2 regions of the Streptomyces sp. SudanB182_2057 genome follow, and region 2 is predicted to be linked to the other one. Evidence: riboswitches for the same ligand, from Rfam matches in the RefSeq annotation. Region 2 holds a riboswitch; the other holds the start of a gene.
What was found. Region 2 has a riboswitch for glycine ahead of gcvP (aminomethyl-transferring glycine dehydrogenase). Riboswitches for the same ligand answer to the same signal wherever they lie in the genome.
Positions count from the first base shown of each region.

Region 1: it holds a riboswitch for glycine, as region 2 does, so the genes downstream of both, gcvT (glycine cleavage system aminomethyltransferase GcvT) here and gcvP (aminomethyl-transferring glycine dehydrogenase) in region 2, are expected to answer to the same signal.

Region 1 covers NZ_OZ186798.1:2,793,096-2,800,241, forward strand. The annotation lists gene ACSURM_RS11805 (enhanced serine sensitivity protein SseB C-terminal domain-containing protein) at 1-150, opposite strand, end outside; gene ACSURM_RS11810 (enhanced serine sensitivity protein SseB) at 348-1,127, opposite strand; gene ACSURM_RS11815 (AAA family ATPase) at 1,194-1,862, opposite strand; glycine riboswitch at 2,040-2,145, shown strand; glycine riboswitch at 2,146-2,259, shown strand; gene gcvT (glycine cleavage system aminomethyltransferase GcvT) at 2,301-3,419, shown strand; gene gcvH (glycine cleavage system protein GcvH) at 3,557-3,934, shown strand; gene glyA (serine hydroxymethyltransferase) at 3,948-5,213, shown strand; gene ACSURM_RS11835 (L-serine ammonia-lyase) at 5,318-6,685, shown strand; gene ACSURM_RS11840 (hypothetical protein) at 6,756-7,146, shown strand, end outside.
Region 2 covers NZ_OZ186798.1:6,873,251-6,880,396, forward strand. The annotation lists gene ACSURM_RS30545 (DNA polymerase IV) at 1-1,297, shown strand, start outside; gene ACSURM_RS30550 (PRC-barrel domain-containing protein) at 1,219-1,590, opposite strand; glycine riboswitch at 1,710-1,804, shown strand; gene gcvP (aminomethyl-transferring glycine dehydrogenase) at 1,979-4,864, shown strand; gene ACSURM_RS30560 (TOBE domain-containing protein) at 4,929-5,348, opposite strand; gene ACSURM_RS30565 (ABC transporter ATP-binding protein) at 5,377-6,507, opposite strand; gene modB (molybdate ABC transporter permease subunit) at 6,504-7,146, opposite strand, start outside.

The sequences.
Region 1 (7,146 bases), 4.1 Mb from region 2:
GTCCACCTCCATGTTCCCGTACTGGGCGTCCGGGGCGCCGGCCTGGCCGTGCCACAGGAGCATGAAGACCTGGCCGGAGGTGGGAGTGGCGAGAGCGCGCAGCAAGGCCTCGTAGGCGTCGTAGCGTCCGGGCGTGACCTGGCGCAGCATGTGCTCGACGCTGCCGCTGTGGCTCGCGCTCACCTGGTGTGCCCCTTCTTTTGTGTGTCCCGGCGTTTGAGCACAGCTTATGCGCCTAGTAGCTCGGGGCCTTTTGTTCGATCGCGTGTGCGGGTGCGTGGGAGTTGCTCGCGCCCCGCGGCGGAGCCGCATATCGGACACAGCCCCGCGCCCCTTCGGGGCTCGGTTCAGTGGGCGTAGGTGTAGAACGGGCGGACGTTCGTCTTCAGCCACGTCGCCACCGGGTCGTCCGTCACGTCCAGCAGGACCAGGTTGACCGGCCACTTGACGGGGACCTCGGCCAGGGCCTTGCCGAGGGCCTGGAGGGGGAGGGCGCGCAGGTCGCCTTCCCACTGGGAGAGTTCGACGCCCACGAACATCGCCGGATCGTCCGTCTCGACGGCGGCCAGGCAGCGGCGGGCGGTGAGGACCACGCCGGTGTTGGCGAACTCGGCGGAGGCGGCGGCGAGGAAGTCCACCGGGTCGTCCTGCCAGTCGGGCTCGAAGAGGCGGACCCGGCCGCCGGTGCCGGGGCCGTCGAGCGGGGTGCGGCCCACCCGGCACAGCTCGGCCACGGCCTGGGGCGGCAGCGGTATGCCGACCACGCCCTCGGGGTTGACGGCGATGCCGACCTGCGGGGGCAGGCCGCGGGCGAACTCCACCGCCGGGGCGATGGTGTACGCCATGTGGGAGCCGGCCACCTGGCGGAGCTGTTCCTCGGAGCTGAACACCGGGACGTACGTCTGGCCGTCGATGTCGAGCGTCGGCAGGTCCAGCGGGACGCTGTCCGGGCCCCCGCCATTGGGCAGCGGGATCCACAGGAAGCTGCGGCCGAGGACCTCGACGATCCGGCCGCCCGCCGCGGGGATGCCGAGGGAGGCCGACAACACCTCCTCCAGCTCGTTGCCGGGCCAACCGCCGTGCGGGTGCGGGTGCGCCTGTGCCGGGAAGTCCGCCGGGAAGTCCATGTGCCTACCGCCTGCTGGGAACCACTGCTGTGACCATGAAGGCTAGCGGGTGGCTGTGACAGTGCCTCACCGAGTGAAGCCGACGCGGGCGAGGACGTCCGCCGCGTCCCGGTCCAGCAGCACCGCCGCGCCGCAGCCGGCCGGCAACTGCCCCTTCTCCACCGCGCGCAGCAGCCGGGCGGTGGCGCGGCGGTGGCGGCGGAAGGCGTAGCGGGAGACGCCCCGGCCGCGCTCGCGCTGGCCCCGCCGGGCGGTCTCGGGGCTGACGTCGAGGAGGAGCAGGTGCAGGGTGCCGCCCCGGCGCCGGGCCGCGCGGGCCAGCCAGGCGCGCACCCACGGCTGGGTGCCGCAGTCGTGCACGACGAGCCCCTCCCCGGTGCGCAGGGCGCGGCGCAGTCCGGCGTAGTGGGCGAGGCGGACCAGGGGGCGGTAGAGCGCGTACGGCAGGAAGCCGGGGACGCGGGCCTGCCAGCGGTCCCGGGTGTCCTGGGAGTCGACGCGGCGGCCGGGGACCGCGCGGCGCATCAGGGTGGACTTGCCGCTGCCGGGCAGGCCGGTGACGACCACCAGGTCACGGGGGCCGAAGAGCAGGGCGTGCGGGCTGCGGCCGGCGCGGTCGCGCAGATCGCGGACGACCGGCGCGGGGCGGTCCGCGCCGCGTTCGCGGACCGCCGCGGAGGGCTGTCCCGGCACCGCGAGGCCGGCGTGGGCGGCGTAGGCCGAGGTCCTGTTCACCGTGATCGTCCTCCCGAGGGCTCGATCGATCCCATGCCCGTTTCGTGTAAAGGAAAGGTAATGGAGAACGGTCGGCGGTTCGTGTGCGTACGGCCACAGGTCGGTCACGAGCGGCACGCTCTGGATGGCCGGGGTGTGGCGTGCAATGATGAGCCCGCCAACTGCATACCGGCCGTTTGAATCCGCGCGGGAGAGTTCCCGGGCCCCCCTCGGGGCCGCCTGGGGCGCCGAAGGAGCAAGTCCCTCCCTTGAATCTCTCAGGCCCCGTTACCGCGCGGGCGAGGCACATCTGAAAAGCGGGCCGCCGTCGCCGGCGGCTCCACCCAAGGTGCAAGCCGTGATCGTCCTCGTGGCGGTGGCGGCGAACCTCTCAGGTTCCGATGACAGATGGGGAGGAACGTTCCTCGCCCGTCCTTTGCCCTGGGAGACGACCGACCGATGAGCAGTACCGAACCCCGTCATACCGCGCTCGACGCCGTGCACCGCTCGCTGGGCGCGACGATGACCGACTTCGCCGGCTGGGACATGCCCCTGCGCTACGGCTCCGAGCGCGACGAGCACCTCGCCGTGCGCACCCGGGCCGGTCTGTTCGACCTCTCCCACATGGGCGAGATCACCGTCACCGGCGCCGAGGCCGCCGCCTTCCTGAACCACGCCCTGGTCGGCAACATCGCCTCGGTCGGGGTCGGCCGTGCCCGCTACACCATGATCTGCCAGGCCGACGGCGGCATCCTGGACGACCTGATCGTCTACCGGCTGGCCGAGACCGAGTACATGGTCGTGGCCAACGCCTCCAACGCCCAGGTGGTGCTGGACGCCCTCACCGAGCGCGCGGCCGGCTTCGCCGCCGAGGTCCGCGACGACCGGGACGCCTACGCGCTGATCGCCGTGCAGGGCCCCGAGTCCCCCGGCATCCTGAAGTCGCTCACCGACGCCGACCTGGACGGCCTGAAGTACTACGCCGGGCTGCCCGGCACGGTCGCCGGCGTCCCGGCGCTGATCGCCCGCACGGGGTACACCGGCGAGGACGGCTTCGAGCTGTTCGTGAAGCCGGAGCACGCCGTCGGCCTGTGGCAGGCGCTCACCGAGGCCGGCGCGGGCGTCGGCCTGGTCCCGTGCGGGCTGTCCTGCCGGGACACGCTGCGCCTGGAGGCGGGCATGCCGCTGTACGGGCACGAGCTGACCACCTCCCTGACCCCCTTCGACGCCGGGCTGGGCCGCGTGGTCAAGTTCGACAAGGAGGGCGACTTCGTGGGCCGCGCGGCGCTGGCCGAGGCCGCCGAGCGGGCCGGGCAGAACCCGCCCCGGGTGCTGGTCGGGCTGGTCGCCGAGGGCCGCCGGGTGCCGCGCGCCGGGTACGCCGTGGTGGCCGGCGGCCAGGTGATCGGCGAGGTCACCTCGGGCGCCCCCTCCCCCACCCTGGGCAAGCCGATCGCCATGGCCTACGTCGACGCGGCGCACGCGGCGCCGGGCACCGAGGGCGTCGGCGTGGACATCCGGGGCACCCACGAGCCGTACCAGGTCGTGGCGCTGCCGTTCTACAAGCGCCAGAAGTAACCGCCGCCCGCGCCCGCTCCGGCCCGGGGCACCGGCCCGAGGGCGGCGCGTGAGCCTGCGCACATTCGCCCGCTCACCAGCGGTTTCCTCAGTCCCCCCGTCACCATCACTCCCGCGCGTACAGGAGAATTCAGGCCATGAGCAACCCCCAGCAGCTGCGCTACAGCAAGGAGCACGAGTGGCTGTCGGACGCCCAGGAGGGCGTCTCGACGGTCGGCATCACGGAGCACGCGGCCAACGCGCTCGGCGATGTCGTCTTCGTCCAGCTCCCCGAGGCCGGCTCCACGGTGACCGCGGGCGAGTCCTGCGGCGAGCTGGAGTCCACCAAGTCGGTCTCCGACCTGTACTCGCCGGTCACGGGTGAGGTCACCGAGATCAACGAGGACGTCGTCAACGACCCGTCGCTGGTGAACTCGGCCCCCTTCGAGGGCGGCTGGCTGTTCAAGGTACGCGTCACGGAGGAGCCGGCCGAGCTGCTCTCCGCCGACGAGTACACCGCCTTCACCGCCGGCTGAGGAGTCGTACCCCATGACTGTTCTGAACACGCCCCTGCACGAGCTGGACCCGGAGATCGCCGCCGCGGTCGACGCCGAGCTGAGCCGCCAGCAGTCGACGCTGGAGATGATCGCCTCCGAGAACTTCGCGCCGCTCGCGGTCATGGAGGCGCAGGGTTCGGTCCTCACCAACAAGTACGCCGAGGGCTACCCGGGCCGTCGCTACTACGGCGGCTGCGAGCACGTCGACGTGGCCGAGCAGATCGCCATCGACCGGGTCAAGGAGCTGTTCGGCGCCGAGTACGCCAATGTGCAGCCCCACTCCGGCGCCTCCGCGAACCAGGCGGCCCTGTTCGCGCTGGCCCAGCCCGGGGACACCATCCTCGGCCTGGACCTGGCGCACGGCGGCCACCTCACCCACGGCATGCGGCTGAACTTCTCCGGCAAGCAGTTCGACGTGGTCGCCTACCACGTGGACGCCGAGACCGGCCTGGTCGACATGGCCGAGGTGGAGCGGCTCGCCAAGGAGCACCGCCCCAAGGTGATCATCGCGGGCTGGTCGGCGTACCCCCGGCAGCTGGACTTCGCGGAGTTCCGCCGGATCGCCGACGAGACCGGCGCGTACCTGTGGGTCGACATGGCGCACTTCGCCGGCCTGGTCGCCGCCGGTCTGCACCCGAACCCGGTGGAGTACGCCGACGTGGTCACCTCCACGACCCACAAGACGCTCGGCGGCCCGCGCGGCGGCATCATCCTCGCGAAGAAGGACTTCGCGAAGAAGCTGAACTCCTCCGTCTTCCCAGGCTTCCAGGGCGGTCCGCTGGAGCACGTGATCGCGGCCAAGGCGGTGTCCTTCAAGGTCGCGGCGGGCGAGGACTTCAAGGAGCGCCAGCGCCGTACGGTGGACGGCGCCCGCGTCCTCGCCGAGCGGCTGACCGCGGCCGATGTGCGCGAGGCCGGGGTGAACGTGCTGTCCGGCGGCACGGACGTGCACCTGGTCCTGGTGGACCTGCGCGAGAGCGAGCTGGACGGGCAGCAGGCCGAGGACCGGCTGCACGAGGTCGGCATCACGGTCAACCGCAACGCCGTCCCGAACGACCCGCGCCCGCCGATGGTCACCTCGGGGCTGCGCATCGGCACCCCGGCGCTGGCCACGCGCGGTTTCACGGCCGAGGACTTCGCCGAGGTCGCGGACGTGATCGCGGAGACGCTGAAGCCGTCGTACGACGCCGAGGCGCTCAAGGCGCGCGTCAAGGCGCTCGCCGACAAGCACCCGCTGTACCCGGGTCTGAGCAAGTAAGTCACGTTTCGCGGGGCACCGCGCACACTGGGAGTACCGGCGTGCGCGGTGCCCGCGCCCCTGTACCGACCCTTTCGCACCACCCCCGTATTGAGGAGTCCTCCGTGGCCATCTCGGTCTTCGACCTGTTCTCGATCGGCATCGGCCCGTCCAGCTCCCACACGGTCGGCCCGATGCGCGCGGCGCGCATGTTCGCCCGCCGGCTGCGCAACGAGGGCCTGCTCGGCTCCGTCGCCTCCCTGCGCTGCGAGCTGTACGGCTCGCTCGGCGCGACCGGCCACGGCCACGGCACCCCGAAGGCGGTGCTGCTCGGCCTGGAGGGCGCCTCGCCGCGCACGGTGGACGTGGAGACGGCCGACGAGCGGGTGGAGAAGATCCGGCAGGCGGGCCGGATAGCGCTGCTCGGCGAGCACGAGATCCCGTTCTCCTACGACGACGACCTGGTCCTGCACCGCCGCAAGGCGCTGCCGTACCACGCGAACGGCATGACCCTGTGGGCGTACGACGCCTCGGGCACCGAGCTGGTGACGAAGACGTACTACTCGGTCGGCGGCGGTTTCGTGGTCGACGAGGACGCGGTGGGCGCGGACCGGATCGTGCTGGACGACACGGTCCTGAAGTACCCGTTCCGCACGGGCGACGAGCTGCTGCGCCTGACCAAGGAGACCGGCCTGTCGATCTCCTCGCTGATGCTGGAGAACGAGCGGGCCTGGCGCACCGAGGAGGAGATCCGCGCGGGCCTGCTGGAGATCTGGCGGGTGATGCGCGAGTGCGTCCAGCGCGGCATGTCCCGGGAGGGCATCCTGCCCGGCGGGCTGAAGGTGCGCCGCCGCGCGGCCGTCTCGGCCCGCCAGCTGCGCGCCGAGGGCGACCCGCTGGCGCACGCCATGGAGTGGATCACGCTCTACGCCATGGCGGTGAACGAGGAGAACGCGGCCGGCGGCCGGGTGGTGACGGCCCCCACCAACGGCGCGGCCGGCATCATCCCGGCGGTGCTGCACTACTACATCGACTTCGTGCCGGGCGCGGACGAGGACGGCGTGGTCCGCTTCCTGCTCGCCGCCGGGGCGATCGGCATGCTCTTCAAGGAGAACGCCTCCATCTCCGGCGCCGAGGTCGGCTGCCAGGGCGAGGTGGGCTCCGCCTGCTCCATGGCGGCGGGCGCGCTCGCCGAGGTGCTCGGCGGCTCCCCCGAGCAGGTGGAGAACGCGGCCGAGATCGGCATGGAGCACAACCTGGGCCTGACCTGCGACCCGGTCGGCGGCCTGGTCCAGATCCCGTGCATCGAGCGCAACGGCATGGCCGCGGTGAAGGCGGTCACGGCCGCGAAGATGGCGATGCGCGGCGACGGCTCCCACAAGGTGTCCCTGGACAAGGTCATCAAGACCATGAAGGACACCGGCGCCGACATGAGCGTGAAGTACAAGGAGACGGCCCGGGGCGGCCTGGCGGTCAACATCATCGAGTGCTGAACCGGTACGATTTCCGACCACGCCGTCACAAATAGCTTTTTTCGCGTCACCGAGAGCTAACATCCGTAGCGTGATCGACCTGTACCCCGCGCTGTGGGGACTGCTCGGCAGCAGTGTGGCCGAAGCGCTCAACCTCTCGGCGCTGATGCGTCCGACGGGTCCGCGCAGCCGCTGGCGCTGGCCCTGGCGCACCCGTGCCGACCGGCCGGTGATGCTGGTGGCCATCGGGCTGCGGCTGTTCGCCGGGTTCGGTCTCACCGCGGCGCTGGGGAACTCCGGTCAGCTGCCGAACGCGACCGCCGCGTTCGCCGTGGGGGTGACCACCCCGCTGGTCGTGGCGAAGTTCTTCCAGGCGATCCCGATCACCGGCGCGGGCGCGGGTCAGCAGCCCGAGCCCCCGCTGCCCACCGCCCGGCAGGCCGGCGCGGATGCCGAAGAGGCGCTGTCGCAGCCGAGGGGGT
Region 2 (7,146 bases):
CGCCGCCTATCTGGTGCCGCGCTTCACCTTGTACCGGGCGATCAGCGAGCAGGTGATGACGCTGCTGCGGGAGCTGTCGCCGCTGGTGGAGCCGCTGAGCCTGGACGAGGCGTTCGTGGACCTGGAGGCCGGGGGAGCGGCCTGGGACGAGGAGTCGGCGCGCCGGGCCGGAGAGAGGCTGCGGGCGGACATCCGCGCGGTCACCGGGCTCACCGGTTCGGTGGGGCTCGCCGCCTCCAAGATGCTCGCCAAGATCGCCTCCGAGCAGGCCAAGCCGGACGGACTGGTGCTGATCGAGCCGGGTACCGAGCGGGACATGCTGGCGCCCATGCCGGTGCGTACGCTCCCGGGGGTCGGTCCGGCCACCGGGGACCATCTGCGCAGAGCCGGGATCACCACGGTGCGGGAGCTGGCGGAGGCGGGCGAGGACGAGCTGGTCCGGCTGCTCGGCAAAGCGCACGGGCAGGCGCTGTACGCGATGGCCCACGCCCGGGACGAGCGGCCGGTGGTGGCCGAGCGGGAGGCCAAGTCGGTGTCGGTGGAGGACACGTACGACGTGGACATCCACGACCGGGTGCGGGTCGGCCTGGAGGTGCAGCGGCTGGCCGACCGGTGCGTGCGGCGGCTGCGCGGGGCCGGGCTGTCCGGGCGGACCATCGTGCTCAAGGTACGGCGGTACGACTTCTCGACCCTGACCCGTTCCGAGACGCTCAGAGGGCCCACGGACGATCCCGCCGTCATCCGCGAGGCGGCGGCGCGGCTGCTGGACTCCGTGGACACCACCGGCGGGGTCCGGCTGCTCGGGGTCGGGGTGTCCGGGCTCGCCGACTACACCCAGGAGGACCTGTTCGCGCAGGCCATGCCGGTGCCGGTGGTGGAGGAGCCGGACGAGGCCGCCGTCGAGGCGGAGACGGAGCAGCCGGAGGCCGCGGAGCGGCACTGGCGGGCCGGGCAGGATGTGCGGCACGCCGAGTACGGGCCCGGCTGGGTGCAGGGGAGCGGGCTGGGGAGGGTGACGGTGCGGTTCGAGACGCCTCAGTCGGAGCCGGGGCGGGTGCGGACCTTTGCTGTCGACGATCCCGCGCTGGCGTCCGCGGACCCGTTGCCGTTGGTCGCGGACCTTTCCCGCCCGTCCGCCCTTCTCGGTCCGCCCGACAGTGACCGGCACGGGGCTTTGCCCCGGACCCCGGAGGAGTCCAGGGGTCGGGAGGAGCGTGGTCAGGTTTCTTCGGAGCCCGCCAGCCTGCCGAAGTCGTGGTCGGGGAGCGGGGGAGGGGAGGCCGTGTCGAGGCCGTAGTGGTGGTAGAGCCGGAGTTCCTGCTCGGGGGAGAGATGGCGGCCCACGCCGACGTCCGGTGCGCCCTTGATCAGGGCGCGGTCGAAGGGGACGCGCAGGGTGCCGTCGACGAGTTCGCTGGGTTCCAGGGGCACGAAGGCGTCCCGGGAGAACAGTCCGGTGCGTATGGCCGCCCACTCTGGCACGCCGGTCGCGTCGTCCAGGTACACCTCGTCGATCGTGCCGATCTTGGTGCCCTCGCGGTCGAACGCCTTGCGGCCGATCAGGCTGCGCGGATCGATGTCGGTCTGCACGCTCCCTCTCCCTCCACGTGGTCGCAACTCATCCGTAAGCACTACGAAAGAGCACATTGGAGGCGGCGGCCACTCGAAGGCTGCCCCATTGACCTCGCTGGTAGGCTGACAGCGGCTGCTGACCCCGCGCGGGAGAGTCCTCCGACCACCTCGGAGGCGCCGAAGGAGCAACTCCTCCCCGGAATCTCTCAGGCTCACGTACCGCACGGACGAGGTCACTCTGGAAAGCAGGGCGGGTGTCGACGGCTCCCGCCCTCACCGACGGTGAAAGCCGGAGCCCACGGGTGTCCGGTGAAGCTCTCAGGTGCAGATGACAGAGGGGGAGGCCGTCGGGGTGCCCGTGCCGGGGTGCCCCTCGCAGGTCGCGTCAGACCAGGAGGCCTCCGCAATGACCGCCCATCGCATTCCGCTCTCCGAACTCGAAGCGGGCATCCCGTTCGAGCAGCGCCACATCGGGCCCGACCAGGAGGCGCGGGCCAAGATGCTCGCGCAGGTCGGCTACGGCTCGCTGGACGAACTGACCGCCGCCGCGGTCCCGGATGTGATCAAGAACGCCGACTCCCTGGACCTGCCGGGCGCCCGCACCGAGGCCGAGGTGCTCGCCGAACTGCGTTCGCTCGCCGACCGCAACCAGGTCCTGCGCTCCATGATCGGCCTGGGCTACCACGGCACCTTCACCCCGCCCGTCATCCTGCGCAACGTCATGGAGAACCCCTCCTGGTACACGGCCTACACGCCGTACCAGCCGGAGATCTCCCAGGGCCGTCTGGAGGCCCTGCTGAACTTCCAGACGATGGTCGCCGAGCTGACCGGGCTGCCCACCTCCGGCGCCTCCCTGCTGGACGAGGGCACGGCGGCCGCCGAGGCGATGGCCCTGTCCCGGCGCATGGGCAAGAACAAGAAGGGCCTGTTCCTGGTCGACGCGGACGCGCTGCCGCAGACCATCGCCGTGATCGAGACCCGCGCCGAGCCGACCGGCGTGGAGGTCGTCGTCGCCGACCTGTCCGCCGGCATCCCGGCGGAGATCGCCGAGCGCGAGATCAACGGCGTGCTGCTCCAGTACCCGGGCGCCTCCGGTGCCGTACGGGACCTCAAGCCCGTCATCGACCAGGCGCACGAGCTGGGCGCCCTGGTGACGGTGGCCGCCGACCTGCTCGCCCTGACCCTGCTGACCTCGCCGGGCGAGCTGGGCGCGGACATCGCCGTGGGCACCACCCAGCGCTTCGGCGTGCCCATGGGCTTCGGCGGTCCGCACGCCGGCTACATGGCCGTACACGAGAAGTTCGCGCGCAGCCTGCCCGGCCGCCTGGTCGGCGTCTCCGTCGACGCCGACGGCCACAAGGCCTACCGGCTCGCGCTGCAGACCCGTGAGCAGCACATCCGCCGTGAGAAGGCCACCAGCAACATCTGTACCGCGCAGGTGCTGCTCGCCGTCATGGCCGGCATGTACGCCGTTTACCACGGGCCCGAGGGACTGAAGACCATCGCGCGGCGCACGCACCGCTACGCCACCCTCCTCGCCGAGGGCCTGAAGGCCGCCGGTGTCGAGATCGTCCACGGCGCCTTCTTCGACACGGTCACCGCGCGCGTGCCCGGCAAGGCCGCCGGGATCGTCGCCGCCGCCCGGGACAACGGCGTCAACCTGCGGCTGGTCGACGCCGACCACGTCTCCATGGCCTGCGACGAGACCACCGACCGGGCCGGGCTGGACGCCGTCTGGTCCGCCTTCGGCGCCGAGGCCGACATCGAGGCGCTGGACGCGACCGCCGAGGACGCCCTGCCCGAGGCGCTGCTGCGCACCGACGACTACCTCACCCACCCGGTCTTCCACCAGCACCGCTCCGAGACCGCCATGCTGCGCTACCTGCGCAGGCTGGCCGACCGCGACTACGCGCTCGACCGCGGCATGATCCCGCTGGGCTCCTGCACCATGAAGCTCAACGCGACCACCGAGATGGAGCCGGTCACCTGGCCCGAGTTCGGGCAGCTGCACCCCTTCGCGCCCGCCGAGCAGGCGCAGGGCTACCTCACCCTCATCCGCGAGCTGGAGGACCGTCTCGCCGAGGTCACCGGCTACGACAAGGTCTCCCTCCAGCCGAACGCCGGCTCCCAGGGCGAGCTGGCCGGTCTGCTCGCCGTCCGCGGCTACCACCGCGCCAACGGCGACGACCAGCGCACCGTCTGCCTGATCCCGTCCTCCGCGCACGGCACCAACGCCGCCAGCGCCGTGATGGCCGGCATGAAGGTCGTCGTCGTCAAGACCGCCGAGGACGGCGAGATCGACGTCGAGGACCTGCGCGCCAAGATCGAGCGGCACCGCGACGAGCTGGCCGTGCTGATGATCACCTACCCGTCGACGCACGGTGTGTTCGAGGAGCACGTCGCCGACATCTGCGCCCAGGTCCACGAGGCCGGCGGTCAGGTGTACGTCGACGGCGCCAACCTCAACGCGCTCGTCGGCCTCGCCAAGCCGGGCCACTTCGGCGGTGACGTCTCCCACCTGAACCTGCACAAGACCTTCTGCATCCCGCACGGCGGCGGCGGTCCGGGCGTCGGTCCGGTCGCGGTCCGGTCGCACCTCGCGCCGTACCTGCCGAACCACCCGCTCCAGCCGGAGGCCGGCCCGGAGACGGGCGTGGGCCCGATCTCGGCGGCCCCCTGGGGCAGCGCGGGCATCCTGCCCATCTCCTGGGCGTACGTCCGGCTGATGGGCGGCGAGGGCCTGAAGCGGGCCACCCAGGTGGCCGTGCTGTCGGCGAACTACATCGCCAAGCGCCTGGAGCCGCACTACCCGGTGCTCTACACCGGCCCCGGCGGACTGGTCGCCCACGAGTGCATCATCGACCTGCGCCCGATCACCAAGGCGACCGGCGTGAGCGTGGACGATGTCGCCAAGCGCCTGATCGACTACGGCTTCCACGCGCCGACCATGTCCTTCCCGGTGGCCGGCACCCTGATGATCGAGCCGACCGAGTCGGAGGACATCACCGAGCTGGACCGTTTCTGCGACGCGATGATCGCCATCCGCGCGGAGATCGAGAAGGTCGGCTCGGGCGAGTGGCCCGCGGAGGACAACCCGCTGCGGAACGCCCCGCACACCGCTGCGGCGCTGGGCGGCGAGTGGGCGCACGCCTACAGCCGTGAGCAGGCCGTCTTCCCGGCCGGCGGCTCGGCCGCCGACAAGTACTGGCCGCCGGTGCGCCGCATCGACCAGGCCTTCGGCGACCGCAACCTGGTGTGCTCCTGCCCGCCGCTGGACGCCTACGAGGACTGAGCGAACCGCCGCTCGTAAGGCCCCGCCCGGAACGTCAGGTTCCCCGGGCGGGGCCTTTCCGTTGTTACGGGGCCGCCAGCGCGACCTCGGTCGCCTTGATCAGGGCGATGACCTCCGAGCCCGCGAAGAGGCCGAGGTCGGCGACCGCGTCCCTGGTGATGACGGCGGTGAGTTCGCCGGCGGCCGTGGCGACCTTCACGGAGGCCATGACCTCGCCCGGACGGACCTCGGTGACGGTGCCGGGGAACCGGTTGCGGATGGACAGCCCTTCGGCCGGGCGGGCGGCGAGGGCGACCCCGGTGGACTTCACCAGGGCGTGCACGGGCCGGCCGGGCGCGAGGGAGAGCTGCTCGGCGGCCTCCAGGGTGATGGCGGCCAACAGGTGCGGGCCGCCGTCCAGCCGGACGTCGACGGTGGCCATGACCTGGCCTGCGTGGACCTCGGTGACGGTGCCGGGCAACTGGTTGCGGATGCTCAGGGTCATGGGCACCCACCGTAGGGCGCGGGTCCGGTCAGGCCGGGTATGCGTGGGTCTGGGTCGCCTTCACCGTCGCCCAGACCGGTGCACCGGGGCGCAGGCCCAGCTCGGCGGCGGCCACCGTCGTCAGGTCCGCGGCGAGCGGGAGTTCGCCGGTGAGGTCGGCGCGGATCCGGTCGCCGTGCGTCTCCAGGCCGGTGACCTCGCAACGCCACAGGTTGCGGGCGCTCACCCCGGAGGGCCGGTCCCGGAACAGGGTCACGGCGGACGGCGGGAACGCCACGAAGGCCGGTCCGGACAGCTCCTCCGTCGTAGTGATCGCGGGCCCGTAGTCGAGCCGTACGGTGTGCCCGGCGGCCTGTCCCCGGTAGAGGTTGAGGCCGACGAGCCGGGCGATGTAGTCCGTGCGCGGGTGCCGGGCGATGTCGGCAGGGGCGCCGCGCTGTACGACCCGGCCGTGCTCCACGACCACCAGGCGGTCCGCGAGCACCATGGCGTCCAGCGGGTCGTGCGTGACCAGTACGGAGACCGCCTCGAACTCGGCCAGATGGCGGCGGAGCCCGGCGCGGACCTCCAGGCGGGTACGGGCGTCCAGGGCCGCCAGCGGCTCGTCCAGGAGCAGCAGGCGGGGGCGGGTGGCGAGGGCGCGGGCGAGGGCCACGCGCTGGGCCTGGCCGCCGGACAGACGGCGTGGCTTGGTGGCCGCGTGGCCGGCCAGGCCCATGCGGTCCAGCCAGGCCGCCGCCTGAGCGCGGGCCTCGGCCTTGCCCACGCCCTGGCAGCGGGGGCCGAAGGCGACGTTGTCCAGGGCGGACAGGTGGGGGAAGAGCAGGTAGTCCTGGAAGACGACGCCGACCGGACGGGCCTCGGGGGGCGTGTGCTCCAGGGGGGTGCCGTCCAGGCGCAGGTGGCCGTCCGTGAGGGGGGTGAGGCCCGCGAGGGCGCGCAGGGCGGTGGTCTTTCCGGCGCCGTTGGGGCCGAGGAGGGCGACGACCTCGCCGGGGGCGGCCGTGAGGGTCACGTCCAGGCGGAAGGCGGGGCGGTCGACCACGAGGCGGGCGTCGAGGCCGGTCGACGGGGGCGGAGCGCTGTCGGCGGGTTCGGGTGGGGTGGGGGTGGTGCTGTCGGCGGGTCGCTCGTCGGGGTGGCGGTCGGTGTGGGTCATGGGGTTGTCATCCAGCGGTCCCTGAGGGCTGCCAGGACCGCGATCGACACGGTGAGCAGCACGAGGCTGAGGGCGATGGCGGCCTCCGGGTCGTTCTGGAGGGCGAGGTAGACCGAGAGGGGCATGGTCTGGGTGCGGCCGGGGAAGTTGCCCGCGAAGGTGATCGTCGCGCCGAACTCGCCGAGCGCCCGCGCCCAGGCCAGCACCGCGCCGGCCGCGATGCCGGGCGCGATCAGCGGCAGCGTGACCCGGCGGAACGCGGTGAAGCGGGAGGCGCCGAGCGTGGTGGCCGCCTCCTCGTAGCGCGGGTCGGCGGCGCGCAGGGTGCCCTCGACGCTGATCACCAGGAACGGCATCGCCACGAACGCCTCCGCGATCACGACCCCGGTGGTGGTGAACGGCAGCGTGATCCCGAACCACGCGTCCAGCCACCGCCCGACGACCCCGTTGCGGCCCAGGGCCAGCAGCAGCGCCACGCCGCCGACGACCGGAGGCAGCACCAGCGGCAGGGTGACCAGGGCCCGTACCAGGCCACGGCCGGGGAAGTCCGTACGGGCCAGCAGCCAGGCCAGCGGCACGCCGAGGACGAGGCTCACGGCGGTCGCCGCGGTGGCGCTGATCAGCGACAGCTGGAGCGCC